DNA from 2 places in the Dyadobacter sp. CY327 genome. Region 1 is predicted to be linked to the other one. Evidence: riboswitches for the same ligand, from Rfam matches in the RefSeq annotation. Region 1 holds a riboswitch; the other holds the start of a gene.
The links. A riboswitch is a leader RNA that binds a small molecule or an ion and turns the genes downstream of it on or off. The one in region 1 is predicted to bind cobalamin.
Positions count from the first base shown of each region.

Region 2: it holds a riboswitch for cobalamin, as region 1 does, so the genes downstream of both, metE (5-methyltetrahydropteroyltriglutamate--homocysteine S-methyltransferase) here and LZG74_RS01390 (TonB-dependent siderophore receptor) in region 1, are expected to answer to the same signal.

Region 1 covers NZ_JAJUXJ010000001.1:302,835-307,267, reverse strand. The annotation lists gene LZG74_RS01400 (DUF255 domain-containing protein) at 1-371, opposite strand, end outside; gene LZG74_RS01395 (DMT family transporter) at 437-1,378, opposite strand; cobalamin riboswitch at 1,459-1,660, shown strand; gene LZG74_RS01390 (TonB-dependent siderophore receptor) at 1,737-3,629, shown strand; gene LZG74_RS01385 (YncE family protein) at 3,681-4,433, shown strand, end outside.
Region 2 covers NZ_JAJUXJ010000002.1:260,675-265,107, reverse strand. The annotation lists gene LZG74_RS10695 (TonB-dependent receptor plug domain-containing protein) at 1-1,381, opposite strand, end outside; cobalamin riboswitch at 1,791-1,933, shown strand; gene metE (5-methyltetrahydropteroyltriglutamate--homocysteine S-methyltransferase) at 1,972-4,272, shown strand; gene LZG74_RS10685 (methylenetetrahydrofolate reductase) at 4,374-4,433, shown strand, end outside.

The DNA of each region.
Region 1 (4,433 bases):
TTGTTGGTAAGAGCTAATGCGAGTTGATGTACACCTCGCCCGCCTTCGGAGAGAAATTCGAATTTTTTGTCTCCTAATGTGATGGCTTTTTTCTGTTCTGCATCGAGCTTGACGGCGTAGTATTTGCGGTTGACGTACTCGACAACTGCTTTATTTTTGAACGTCTCGCGGTCCATCACTTTGCACCATCCGCACCAATCAGTATATACATCGATCAAAACCTTGCGGGGCTCTTGCTGAATTTTAGCGTAGGCTTCTTCAATTGTTAACCATTGAATGCCTTCCGCGGGCCTGTTTTTGTCGGATCTGAAACCCGAGGCCACTGTTAGGATGGCCAAAAACAGAAAAAATGATGCAGCTGATCTTTTCATAACTTCATTTGATTTCAATGAATGAACAAATTTCACGGTGGAATAATTGTGCTTAATGGCTGACTTTATTCCGGATCGGCTGCCATAGCGGGCTTTCTTTTTGCCAGCGAAACCATAACTCCTCCTCCTACGATCAGCAACATGCCTGCGAACATAGAGAATGAAGGAATGGCCTCTCCCATGAAAAAACCGATCAGAACTGAGAACAGAATATTGGAATAACCAATGGCAGCAACGCGCCCGGCTTTGTCAAATGTGAAGGATTGCGTCAGCATTCTCTGACCCACTAGCGCCGTCAGTCCGAGCGCCAGAAAGCCAAGCCATTGCGAAATTTGAGATGGCCAGGTGAATGTGCCAATCAGGAAATCCAGATTTTCCATAGGATAGTAAGTCCCGACGAGCATGGAAATAATGGGCATCACAATGCCGCTCAACATAAAAGAAAGGATGATGGCGCGTGAGTCATAAACAACACCTAACTGCCTGATTGACAAATAAGAAATTGCTGTTAACAATGCGTTGCCGAGCCCTAAGGCATTGTCCCGCAGCGAAATGGAAAGATCGGGCCGGAAAACGAACAGGATGCCGGTAAAGCCAACAAAAATAGCTGCCCACTCACGGGAATTGAGCGTTTCGCCGATCAGCAGCCAGGATAGCAATGCGAGGAAAATGGGATAAGTGTATTGGTATGTGGAGGCGCGGCCAAGCCCCAGTGTTTGTATCGCATAAAAAAGCATATACAACGACAATGTGCCCACAACGCCGCGGAAAATAAGCAGCCCCAGCTTGCCTCCCTGCTGCCTTACAGGACGTCGCCAAATGCTGGTGACTACAAACACAACCCCAACAATGTTCCGGAAAAATACAAGCTGTACAATGTGGAAATCACGGCCGAGCCACTTGGAAATTGCGGAGGTGAGGGAAAAGAAAAATGCCGCGCCGAGCATCAGATAAATGCCTTTTTGCGAAGAAGTTACAGTCAGATTTTGAGCAGGAGCAGCCAACAATGATCAGGATTTTGGCCAAAGATAAAGCATATCGTACAGAAGATAAAGGATATGTTACCGCGTCGGAAATCCGGCCAATTCACTACCTTTGCACCTTTGGCGCCGAAAGCTGCTTCAATGCGGCATGAAGGCTTAATAGGGAATTCCGTTGAACCGGAAGCTGTCCCCGCAACTGTGAGTCTGTTTATATTGATCCAATCCCCTATGCCACTGTTCCTCGAACGGGAAGGCCACGGACCAAAAAGACGAGCCAGGAGACCTGCCAGAAGTTGATCTATCAAATTTTGTTTTCGGAGGAAAAACAAAGCTGATAACGCTACATATTTGACACCAGGTGATTATTGACCGGAAGTTTTTTTTGGCTTTGACCATTGCAACATGGCTTTTCCGTCCGGAAATGCTCGTTGCACAGTCGGATAGCATTCGCCTGGAACCTGTTACCGTAAAGGGTTTTGTTCCTGAAAAATTCATGAGCGGGCTCAAAATCCAAAAGTTCGATTCAGCGTCTCTGAATCTTTTCCGCTTCCAGAATATCAGCGAGCTGCTTTCGCTTTACACGCCGATTGCATTCAAAAATTACGGCCCCGGTCAGCTTAATACGGCCTCTTTCCGCGGAACGTCGGCTAACCATACCGCTGTGTTATGGAATGGTTTGAACATTAATTCTCCTATCCTTGGCCAGACAGATTATTCAACCATCCCAGTTACCGGTTTTGATCAGCTTTCTGTCCAATATGGATCTGCTGCCAGCATTGTCGGCAGTGATGCCGTGGGAGGGAGTATTTTGCTGGGAAGCGCTCCATCGACCCAGCCTTTGCAGCTTTCAATCGGCCGGCAGCAGGAAAGTTTCAACAACCACCAGACCCAGGTTACAGCACGCTATGCGGCGGTGATCAGTGATCAGTGGAGCTTTTCAGGCAAGACAAATGTGTATGACGGCCGTATGAACAACGATTTTCCATACACCGAGCGAAATCAATATACTGTTTTGCCATCCACTTCTTTCCAGCGAGGTCTGGTGCAGGATTTGTTTTTCAATTCAAAAAATGATCATCAGATTTCGGCGCATGTATGGCTAACCCGTAACCGGCTCACGTTAACACCGGAAGACAAAGCTGGGCGCGAACTGACTTTAACGGAGGCTTACAGGACGATGTTACGCTATCAATTTAAAGACTTCACGATCCGCACTTCGTGGGTGAGAGACATTATTGATTATGCCAAAGGTGATTATAGTCAGCTGGACCATGCGGTAACAGACAAGTTTTCAAACCGTGTTGAACGCGATTTTCAATTCAATGCAATTCAAATTAAAGCAGGAGGCGAATGGGCACATTACCGCGCCCAGGTCGCTGGCTATGATAAAGCATTGGTGACAGAAAACAGAGGTGACATTTTTCTGTTAACGCGCTGGCAGGCCACCGCCCGACTGGTCATTTCCGGGAATTTAAGGCAGGCATTTGTAACTAAATTTGATCCGCCATTCACGCCTTCATTAGGAGCAGACTATTTTATAGTCCAAAAAGAAACCCATAATCTGAAATTAAAAGGCTCAATAGGAAGAAGTTACCGCGTGCCTACATTGAATGAACGCTTCTGGAAAGAACTCGGAAACCCGGATATCAGGCCGGAAAACGGGTGGAACAAAGAAGTTAGCCTCGAACAAAACATTGTTATCGATGCTAACCAAACATTTTCAGCTTCCCTGACGGCATATCACAACCGCATTAAGGACTGGACTTATTGGAATCCTACGCAAAGTTACCGTGTAGAAAACTTGCAGCAGGTGCTGGCGCGTGGCATTGAAGCGCAGGCTGGGTGGCGACATCAGATAAATGACTGGAAATCAGGCATCAACCTGGGTTATGCGCTCAATAAAAGCGCTCAGGAAAAAGCTTATGATGCCTATTCCTCGGATATTATCGGCAAGCAGCTTGTATTTGTGCCGATGCATTCAGGAAATTTGAATGCATTTATCCAATATAAAAATACGAGGCTCACAGGTCAGGCGCAGACGATCAGCAAGCGTTTCAGCACATTTGATAATACGCAATTTTTAGAAGGATATTCGCTCGCAAATTTGCTGGCAGAACATACTTTTGTCTGGGATAAAATAAAAATGCGGTTGCAGGGACAGATCAATAATCTGGCAAACACGTTTTATCTAAATGTAAGAAACAATGCAATGCCTGGCAGAAGCTTTGCATTAAGTTTAATTTTAATTTATGACCCGCCACATTCCGCAAAGTAATGTTTTACAAGAGGTTATGTGGCAAAAACTTTACAACTAATAAAGCAAAAAATGAAAAAACAGTTATTCAGATTAGCATCTCTTACCTCTTTGTCTCTTTTCGCATGGTCGTGTAACCAAAGCGACCCGGCTCCGAAGGGTGATTATATCCAGGGTGTTTTTGTGGTGAATGAAGGGAATTTCTCTCAAAATAACGGAGCGATCTCGTTCTTTACGAGAGAACAAACCACTGCGGAGATTGACATTTTCAACACGGCAAACGGGACTACATTGAAAGGCGGCGTGCAGGATTATGTGGCCCTGGACGCAACCGGGATCATTCTTGTGGACAATATGTCTGCCGGCCAGGATAAGGTTGAGATTGTCAACAGCAACACTTTCCAGAGAATTGCGACCATTGGCGCTCCGGAAATTGAGAATCCACGGGAAGTGGTTTTTGGGACCAACAACAAAGCATATGTGTCTTGCTGGGGAACCAATGCCGATTTCAAATTCACGACGGGTTATGTAGCTGTCGTTGATTTAGTTACCAATAAAGTGGTTGACCAAATCGAGATCACATCGGGCGGGCCGGAAAATCTGGTTTTGAATAACGGCAAGTTGTTTGTGGGAACGGTTTCCTATGGCGGCGGCACAACGTTGACGGTGATCAATACGACCACAAACGCAATTGATAAATCAATTTCATTTGAAAACGCACCAAACCCAATCGGGATTGATGCGGATGGAAAACTTTGGGTAAATGATGGCATTAAGGTCATTAAAATGAACCCTGATTCTTACAATGCAGACGCTACATTGTCA
Region 2 (4,433 bases), on a different contig from region 1:
GACCCGGAAAAACAGTGTATCCCAGATTAGAGCGCATATTGGTGATCTGCCGGTTTACTTCCACAATGCTCTTGGCACCTTGCTGGCCCATTCCCGGAGTGGGCGGCACGGGCACAACTTCCCCGTTCCGGATGAGCATTCTGGGTTTTCCGTCCCAGTTGTAAACCTGGCCAACTGTATCCTGAACATATGTGCTCCTGTAACTGCGGACCGCATTTACATTCAGCGCCAATCCTTTGGCCAGGAAATTGTTCTTATTATAATTCAGGCTGACCACATGCGCCTGATACTCACCAAACCTGCCCACATAAGGCCTTGCCATGGTGGTGCCGTGCGGGATTTCGCTGTAAGTGTCTGAAATATTGTAACCTATGAAAAACTGGTCCGCCCATTTCACATTCGTAAATCCGACTTCAAACCTGCCGCCGATTGACTTATAAGCATTATTGAATCTTTTGGCCCTGTAATACCGCTCCAATGTTCGGTCGGGATGCACAAATTTTGAAAACTTGCCCCAGGTGGTGTAGCTGTTGTCGGTGTAGGTGTAAAAGCCTGATGCCCTGGTGGTAAAACCTGTTTGCTTGTTACGGTAGATTCCGGAAAGATCAGCCTGAAATGTGTTGAAAGATCCGTAGGCAACCGCAGCTGTAATGTTGTTTTGGGAAGCGTCTTTTTTCAAAACCACATTGATGGCCCCGCCCACGTAATCGCCTGTCAAATGCGAGGGCAACACACCCTTGTAAACCTCAATGCGTTCGATCATTGCAGGTGGAATGTTGTTCAGATTGAAGGAGGACCCATAAGTTGAAATCTCAATGCCATCCAGGAAAATCCCAACCGCACTGCCGGACATGCCATTCAGGTTATACTCCACGCGTGATCCGATTCCACCGTTTTGACGAACGCGGACGCCTACGGCCCGGTCCAGCAGTTCATTGGTGGTTAAGTTGCGGAGCGAAGCTTCTTTTGTTTCAATGATTGCGACTGCAAATCCCTGCGTTTCAAGCTGTTTCTTTTCCGTTTTCTGAACAATCTGCACTTCGTTGAGATCCTGGGCGGTTTTAGCTACAACCGCGTTAAACTCGTGCGTGGGTTTGTGAACGTGGATCCTGGAAGTTTTGGATTTGATTTCGACAGACGTAATCATAATTTCCTGATGGCCGTAAGGCACATCTTTCAATGTGTAGGTGCCATCGGTTTCAGAGAAAGTGGCGATGCTGGTCCCGTTAACCCTTATGGTTACAAAGCTGACCACCGAACCCTTGTCGTCGCTGATTTTTCCTTTGACTACTGCCGTTTTCAGGGCAGATGTCTGTGCAAAAGTATGAAGATGAAAAAGGCTAACAATTGCTGTAATGAGTAGAGAAGGCTTCAATAACATTCGATGATTTTTCTTAATTAATTGCCCTTACAGTTGCCACTGCCGGGTTTTCAGAAATAGGTGTGAAGCAAGTCTTATTTAGACTAAGTCTAGTGAGTGCAAATATAGGCCCCGATATTTTGAATAGCAAGACAAAAAAGACAAATGTTACCTGGGGTAACAACAATTACTCATCAATGTAAAACGCGTTAATCCAACAGGGCGCTTCTCAACTTCCATCATCCGTAGAATTTTATCTGTTAGCACCGACATTTTAATGTTGAAAAAGATAGAAATGCAGTGTTTTTGACTATTGAATAGTGATAATATCTAAAAATATGGCAATGTGTAGAGATTAAATGCTTCTTACATAGCTTTGCGTAGATATTTAATCCTTTGCCGGATACAAAATATCGCGAATCGTTCTTTACCATAACAACTGGAAACAGGTTTTCGACGAAGGTCGGATTAATAGGGAATCGTGTGGAATTCACGAGCTGTCGCGCAACTGTGAGTAACCGCCTTAGAGGGCAGGTTACAAGTCAGGTTACTGCCTGTTACCAATGTTAAGCAAAGCGCTTGTAACAATTTTTATTTAAACAAACGACAAAATGCTAACACAAAACCTTGGCTACCCGCGGATTGGTGGACAAAGACAACTCAAAAAAGCCTGTGAACAATTCTGGGCAGGTAAGATCGATCTGACTGAGCTTTACAATGTGGCTCAAAAGATCAAAGAAGAGAACTGGCAGACTCAGCTGGAAGCGGGCATCGACCTGATCCCATGCAATGATTTCAGTTTCTATGACCAGACATTGGATACAAGCCTCTTACTGGGCGTCGTTCCGCAGCGTTATGAAGCAGTGCGCTCGCAGGCAACGGACAATGAAGAGCTGGATTTGTATTTTGCGATGGCGCGCGGATACCAAAAGAATGGTCTGGATATCACAGCCATGGAAATGACCAAATGGCTGGACACGAACTACCATTACATTGTGCCCGAATTCAAAGCCGATCAGCAATTCCGCATCAACAACGAAAATATTTTCAACGAATATAACCAAGCCAAAGCGCTGCTGGGAGCAAAAGCCAAGCCGGTGATCATCGGGCCGGTAAGCTATCTTTTGTTGGGTAAAGAAAAAGAGTCAGGATTCGAGCGCATTGAGCTTATCAGCAGCCTGGTTCCGGTTTACATTGAGATCATTAACCGTCTGGGCCAATCGGGTGCAACATGGATTCAGCTCGACGAGCCTTGCCTGGCACTTGATCTTACCAAAAAGGAAAAGGAAGCATTTGAATTTGCCTACAAAACCTTCGCACAGCAGGTTAGCGGCGTGAAAATCTTGGTGGCTACCTATTTTGAAGCATTACTGGATAATACGACCCTGGCCGTTGGCCTGCCGGTTGATGCATTGCATGTGGATCTGGTAAGGGCTCCGGAGCAGTTGGACGAAGTGCTTTCGCTTATTCCGGACCGCTTGATTTTATCCGTGGGCGTAGTGGACGGCCGTAACGTCTGGAAAAATGACTATGAAAAATCTTTGCATCTGATCAATCTGGCCGTCGGTAAGTTAGGAGCAGATCGTGTTATCATTGCACCGTCCTGCTCACTGCTGCACAGCCCGATCGATCTGGAACTGGAAACGGCCATTGATCCGGAAATCAAAAACTGGATGGCTTTCGCCAGGCAAAAACTGGTTGAGATTAATGCGCTAAGCCAGATTGCTGATGGGAATACTGAACTGTTAGCAGAAAATAAGGCAGCGATCGCAAGCAGAAGATCGTCACAAAAAGTGCATAAGCAAGCCGTGAAGGACCGGGTGGCCGCTATCACGGATGCAGATGCAACGCGCAGCACGGCTTTTCCGGTGCGCCAGCAAATCCAGCGCGAGCGCTTCAACCTGCCTGCATTCCCGACAACGACCATTGGCTCATTCCCACAAACAGACGATATCCGCCAGCTGCGCGCCAGGTTCAAAAAAGGCGATCTGACGCTCGAAGCATATGAAAATGCAATTGAACAGGCTACGATAGAAGCAATCCGCTGGCAGGAAGAAATCGGGTTAGATGTGCTGGTGCACGGTGAATTTGAGCGCAACGACATGGTCGAATACTTCGGCGAGCAGCTTGATGGGTTTTTATTTACAAAAAATGGTTGGGTTCAAAGCTATGGAAGCCGGTGTGTAAAGCCGCCGGTTATCTATGGCGACATCAGCCGTCCTGCTGATATGACGGTGCGGTGGAGCACATTTGCCGCTGCCCAAACCGACAAACCCATGAAAGGCATGTTGACCGGCCCGGTTACCATTTTGCAATGGTCGTTTGTACGCGATGACCAACCGCGTGAGCAGACCAGCAACCAAATTGCGCTGGCGATTCACGATGAAGTGCTGGCACTGGAAAAAGCCGGAATCGGCATTATCCAGATCGACGAGGCAGCCATCCGCGAGGGTTTGCCGCTCCGCAAAGCCAAGCGCCCGCATTATCTGGCATGGGCTGTGCGTGGCTTCCGCATCACCGCCAGCGGCGTTCAGGACCGGACGCAGATCCATACGCACATGTGTTACAGTGAATTTAATGATATCATCGAACACATTGCCGCGATGGATGCCGATGTGATCACCATTGAAACATCCCGCTCGCAGATGGAGTTGTTGCAGGCATTCGCGCATTTCGAATATCCAAACGAAATCGGGCCGGGCGTTTACGACATTCATTCTCCGCGCGTGCCAACCACAGAGGAAATGAGCTCGCTGTTGGCCAAAGCGGCAGATCTGTTGCCCGCACAAAATCTTTGGGTTAACCCGGATTGCGGTTTAAAAACCCGTAAATGGCCTGAAACAAAAGCTGCTCTGGAAAATATGGTAGCTGCTGCCAGACAGGCGCGGGAGCAAATTGCAACAGAAGTGTAAATCAAAATCAGGAAGTGCGGGCATTCCATTACGGGCATTCCATCATATATTTGAACAAAAAAATTAAAAAGCAGCAAGGAGCCGTATTCAAACTACCATTTATGTTTTTAGAAAAGATCAAATCCAGACAGTCCGGTGTAATGCTTTACGGCATCACTCCT